DNA from 2 places in the Parashewanella sp. 2210YD4-3 genome. Region 2 is predicted to be linked to the other one. Evidence: predicted binding sites of a transcription regulator. Region 2 holds the regulator's gene; the other holds the start of a gene.
What was found. The regulator ArgR, encoded in region 2, controls arginine synthesis, uptake and breakdown. The targets are predictions, from matches to a motif close to ANTGAATANNTATTCANT.
Positions count from the first base shown of each region.

Region 1: a site for ArgR is predicted at 1,370-1,387, ahead of gltB (glutamate synthase large subunit). Genes of this name have one in related genera too.

Region 1 covers NZ_JBWQOG010000012.1:35,734-38,919, reverse strand. Annotated here, with positions in the region: gene AC1EU0_RS15955 (anhydro-N-acetylmuramic acid kinase) at 1-360, shown strand, start outside; gene AC1EU0_RS15950 (hypothetical protein) at 363-761, shown strand; gene AC1EU0_RS15945 (hypothetical protein) at 823-1,215, opposite strand; gene gltB (glutamate synthase large subunit) at 1,415-3,186, shown strand, end outside.
Region 2 covers NZ_JBWQOG010000002.1:167,778-170,963, reverse strand. Annotated here, with positions in the region: gene AC1EU0_RS04005 (hypothetical protein) at 70-615, opposite strand; gene argR (transcriptional regulator ArgR) at 967-1,437, opposite strand; gene mdh (malate dehydrogenase) at 1,755-2,690, shown strand; gene AC1EU0_RS03990 (hypothetical protein) at 2,915-3,186, shown strand, end outside.

The DNA.
Region 1 (3,186 bases), on a different contig from region 2:
TGGTTAACCCAACAACTCAGTGAGTTTATTCATCTTCCAGATGAAGATATTCAGTCTACATTGTTAGACTTGACCTGTATGAGTATCAGTGACCAGATCAACAAGCTGTCACCTACTGGCGAACTATTTGTGTGCGGTGGCGGTGCGTTAAATTCTGAAATGATGAAACGATTACAAGCTCTACAGCCTAATTATCGGGTTACAACCACAAGCGAATTAGGACTTGACCCCAAGTGGGTGGAAGCAGTTGCGTTTGCTTGGTTAGCTTATCGTTATACTCAAGGATTATCAGGGAATTTACCCGATGTGACAGGCGCTTCAAGAACTGCAATTTTAGGGGCTATGTACCCAGCAAATTAACCATGACATTAACACTTATGCCTAAATCTCTTATTACACTACTCTTGTGCTATCTAGCTATCGTTGCAGCAGGTTTACTGACTCAAACGGCCGTTATTTTTTGCATTGTGCTTATCGTGTTAGTTATTGCAATTATCGGCAAGCAAAAAGCAGCGTTATTAATGTTGCGTGTGTTTACCGGTCTTCAAGTTTTCGCCATTAGCTTTTTGCCTTATGCCGCATCTCAAGCCAACGAGTCAATTTTTAAGTTATTGGAAATAAATCTATCGATTTCAACTATGACTGAATACACCATTTTAGGAGTTTGGGCTGTATTTTGTGCTTTTCAGGTCTGGGTATCTATCAACCGAAACGCCGCAAAGTGGTTCGAGAATAAAAACACCTTTAATGTTGTAGGCTAGCCAAAAATAAAGGCTCTAAAATAAGCTTTAGAGCCTTTAATCTTTGCAACTCTATTAATAATTAGAACTTATAAGACGCATTCAAATACCAAAAACGCCCTTGACCACTATGTGTATTAGTTGAGAACCCCATAAACTCGTTATATACAAATGGTGGTTTCTTGTTAAACAAGTTAGTAGCCCCCAGAGTCAATACCGTATTGTCTATACCAAAATAACTTACTGCAGTATCAACAGTTATCATGGCCTTAACATCTGGAAGTTCATCACTATTTTTTTGCTTAAACGAACCAATATAGTTGATAGCTAAATTAGCCTTTAAGTCATTATGACTCCAATCTGTATTTAGGCGAGAACGCATTTTAGGCAGTTCAAAGTCACCCACTTCTTTATTGACACGAGACCCACCATTAGAACCTGGACGACGTTCTTCATACTCAAGTACATAGTTCATGGTGTATGAAACTTTAAAGTCACCTAGGCCTGTTTCAAAGCCATAGTTAGCCGCAAAACAAAGAAAACAACTTACAAAAAAGTAACAAACAAACGCAAAAATTCACCACCAGCATTTGACCTCCCTCTTTAATAATTATATTTTAATCAATCTTGCTGCATATTTATGTAAGGCATAATCATATAAAATGGAGTAATAAATGAGCTTGTATCACCCTAGCTTTGAAAAAGACAATTGCGGATTTGGCTTGATAGCACAGATGGATGGCGAAGCTTGCCATGAAATTGTGCAGCGTGCGATACACAGCTTAGATAAACTCAAACACCGAGGGGGAATCGCTGCCGATGGTAAGACTGGAGATGGCTGTGGAATTTTAATGCAAACCCCAAATGACTTTTTCGTTGAGATAGCCAAAGAAAACGATTGGCACCTTAATAAAAAGTTTGCTGTTGGAGTGCTTTTTGTAAGCAAAGATCCTCAAAAGTCAGAACGCGTAAAACTGCAATTTGAAGAAGAGCTATTAAAAGAAACACTGAGCATTGCAGGTTGGCGCACAGTTCCGACAAATAGCGATGTATTAGGCGAGATTGCAGCAGAATCAGAGCCACAAATTCTACAAGTATTAATAAATAGCCCAATGGGTTGGCGCGTAAAAGATCTAGAAAGACGTCTATTTATGGCTCGCCGCCGCCTTGAGCAAAGCATTCATGATGATCCTGACTTTTATGTCGCCAGTCTTTCTGGTCAGGTCGTTGTATATAAAGGCTTGATGATGCCAAGTGACTTGGATAAGTATTATCCTGATTTACAGCACCCAAACTTCAAAAGCTCGATTTGTTTATTTCATCAACGGTTTTCTACTAATACACACCCGAAATGGCCATTAGCACAGCCTTTTCGCTATCTCGCTCATAATGGTGAAATTAATACCATTACCGGTAATAGACAATGGGCGAAAGCCCGTTCTTATAAGTTTCATTCACCATTATTACCCGACCTACAACAAGCTCGACCTTTTGTTAATGAAACAGGCTCTGACTCATCTTCATTAGACAATATGTTAGACATGCTACTTTGTGGTGGAATGGATTTATATCGTGCCATGCGTTTGCTTATTCCACCCGCATGGCAAAGCAACCCTGATATGGATGATGATCTAAAAGCTTTCTATGACTTTAACTCCATGCATATGGAGCCATGGGATGGCCCTGCTGGCGTGGTAATGACCAATGGTCGCTTTGCCGCTTGCTCGGTAGATAGAAACGGCCTGCGTCCCTCTCGTTATATCATCACTTCCGATCGCATTTTAACGGTATCGTCAGAAGTCGGCATTTGGGATTACAAAGATTCTGATGTGATCGCTAAAGGACGTGTTGGTCCTGGTGAACTATTAGTTTTAGATACTCTCAAAGGTCAGTTGTTTCAATCATTCGAAATAGATAACGACTTAAAAGTCCGTCACCCATATAAAGCATGGATGAAAGAACACAGTACAGTATTAACCCCTGCCGAAGAATTACCTGAATCAAAGCATGGCCACCTCGAAATGAGTAAGTCAACGCTTTTGGCTTACCAAAAAGAATTCGGTTATACCAGAGAAGAACTAGAACAAGTCATTTGGCCTATGGCCAGCAACGGCCAAGAAGCTATCGGCTCAATGGGAGATGATACTCCAATTGCAGTTTTATCTGGTAAGCAACGCTCTTTGTATGACTTTTTTAGACAAAAGTTTGCTCAAGTTACCAATCCGCCAATCGATCCCCTGAGAGAAAAGCATGTGATGTCATTGGCCACTTGCGCTGGCCGTGAGCAGAATTTGTTTAATGAAACAACAGGTCATGCTTATCGTGTAATGTTCCAGTCACCAATACTACTTTATAGTGATTTTTCTCAGCTAAAGAATCTAAATCCAGACTATTATCGACACGATACGATTCAACTTAGTTACAATGAAAATGAAGGTCTTGAAGA
Region 2 (3,186 bases):
GGCGCGTTTATATGAACTGCTTAAAAGCCCCTGATAGCAAAGCTTTTAACATCATGACGACTGCCAATTTTATTTGTGTGTCAAAGTAACTTGAACATCAGGCATTCGAGCTGAATCAAGAGTAATATCATCAATGCTTGCGCTTTCATTGCCATCAAAGGTCATTTTTAGTTGATAGTCTTCTAGCCCTGGACCGTTATCGCAACTGCCATTTGATATAGTGAGAGAGCGGGTACCAAGATCAATGTTTAAATCAGCAGTACATTGAGAATGCCCCAACATACGGGCTTGCCCGTTGATCCCTATCCCCAAAAAGAAGTTTAAATGACTACTAGCTTTAGCCGCTTGAGCATCGTCGTTGGGGATATTAAAATTGATGCGATAATTGCCACCATTAGAATAATTTTTTATCTTATTCGATGCGCTGGTCATGTATACGTTGGTGCTTTTGTCGAGCCATATTCCCATAGGTGATGCCGTATCATTATCAATAACAATCGAATTCACTGTTTCAATTTTACCCGGTAACGTAATCGGAATGAGCTGCTCAGCAAAGCAGGAGTAGCTTGCAAGTAATGAAATGGATGCAATTAAATATGTAATTGGTGTTTTCATTTGCTTAGATCTCTATAGAAGTTACATCGTTCACAATATAAATAGAGAGTCTGTGCCGCAAATTAAATTGTTGTTCTGTTTAGATTTGAGTCAGGATTGAATATAAAAAAGCAGAGCATTGAGCTCTGCTATAGAGAGGTACTTTTATATTAACCTCAGCTCTGTATAAGCCAACCTCTACAGTACAGCTACTTTCGCGTATTTCTGTGTTAGAACAGCCCGTAATAGACAGGCTATTACGAACTGTTCTGCCTTGAACTACACAAAATTAGCCGCACTGTAGATAAAAATTTAAGGTTTGTATTTTAAATCAAAATGTTATTGATTTCGTTATGCAGAGCTGAGGTTAAATTACTCAGAGTAATTAAACAAAGATTTCACCGTTTCGAGAATAGCGTCCATATCTTCAAGGTTTGCAGGGCAAATGAAGATAGTATCGTCACCTGCAATCGTACCTAAAATACCTTCGGGTTTGCCGATGGAGTCAAGTAAACGAGCGATTAGCTGTGCAGCTCCTGGGCTAGTTCTAACTACGATCATAGCCGCATTATGGTCAACGTCTAGCACTAGATTTTTAAGTGGGCTACCAGCGGTAGGAACGCCTAATTCAGCTGGAAGGCAGTATACCATTTCTTGTTTGGCATTTCGGGTTCTCACAGCTCCAAACTTGCTAAGCATTCTAGATACTTTAGATTGGTTAATATTGGTAAAGCCTTCAGCTTGAAGAGCATTAACAATTTCGCCTTGAGAACCAAAGCGTTCTTCTTTTAATAAATTTTTGAACGCTTTTACTAATTCGTTTTGATTTTTAATAGTCATAATGATGTCTTTATTATCCGTGAAGGTATCGCCAACATCCTGCTATTGATACATTCGAAGTAAACGAATTTTTGCACACTGCCAATTAAAGTGTCAAACAAACTGCATAAGGCTGCATAAAAATGCATTTGTGAGGAGAGGAAACACAAGTTTACAACTTGGCTTAAACCCCTTTAAAAGTAGCGTTTTGAATTGCCAATCGTCGTAAATAAATCTAGCTGACTGTTTCACAGATTTATTGAAATTTGAATCACATTACAGTATGGTTGCCGCAGAAATTTGACTAAGATCACAAATCCTGCGAATCATCGGAGACAATTATGAAAGTTGCTGTACTAGGCGCGGCTGGCGGTATCGGCCAAGCTCTTGCCCTACTATTAAAAACTCAATTACCTTCTGGCTCAAAGCTATCTTTATATGATATCGCGCCAGTAACACCAGGTGTTGCAGTTGATTTAAGCCACATTCCAACGGACGTTGAAGTAAAAGGTTTCGCGGGTGAAGACGCAGCTCCTGCACTAGAAGGTGCTGACGTAGTATTGATTTCAGCGGGTGTAGCACGTAAGCCAGGCATGGATCGCTCTGATCTATTTAACATCAACGCAGGTATTGTTCGTAACCTAATCGAAAAAGTTGCAGCTACTTGCCCTAAGGCACTTATTGGTGTGATTACTAACCCTGTAAATACTACTGTTGCTATTGCTGCTGAAGTACTAAAGAAAGCAGGCGTTTATGATAAAAGCCGTTTGTTCGGTGTTACTACCCTTGATGTTATCCGTTCTGAAACTTTTGTTGCTGAAGCGAAAGGTCTTAAGCCTGAAGATGTGAACATCAATGTGATTGGTGGCCACAGTGGTGTGACTATTCTTCCGTTACTTTCTCAAATTGAAGGTGTAAACTTCTCTGATGAAGAAGTGGCAGCTTTAACTAAGCGTATTCAAAACGCAGGTACTGAAGTTGTGGAAGCAAAAGCAGGCGGCGGTAGCGCGACTCTATCTATGGGGCAAGCGGCATGTCGTTTCGGTCTATCTCTAGTACGTGGTCTTCAAGGTGAAGAAAACGTTATCGAGTGTGCTTATGTTGACGGTGGCAGTGAACATGCAGAGTTCTTCGCTCAACCAGTTCGTTTAGGTAAAAATGGTGTAGAAGAAATACTGCCTTATGGTGAAGTAAGTGCATTTGAAGCGGACGCGCGTGATTCTATGCTTGAAACCCTAAAAGGTGACATTCAAATCGGTGTTGAGTTTGTAAAATAACTTCCGGTTAGGATTCACTAAAGCGAAGCTAAGTGCTTCGCTTTTTTTATGCCTGGAATTCTTTAAAGTAAATTTTGTTTAACGTCATATTAATTGAATAAGGCTGTAAATTTAACGGCTAACAATCTAGAGTCATTGACCTAAGCTAAATTCCAAAACTAACCATGAACAGCTTTTAGAGTTATTGGGATTATTTGAAGTAATGATAAAGATGAAGAGGTTGTATGGGAGCAAATCAATCGATTACCGCTGGTTCACCACAAAAAACATACCAAACTTTAGCAAAAAGCGAGCCGCAAACCTCTTCGCAAAGTCAACTTTTTAGTTGTAATGGAATCACATACTTGTTAACTCCTAGGTGTGAAAAGGAAGGCGTTGCCAAGTGTGCTTGTATCACAGGCGTTATCACTTTTTTGGTATGCACTGTGGCTATAGCCGCTCCAATATGTGCAACACAGTTGCCAAATAGCTACCCTGTTTGTCCTGCTCTTATTGA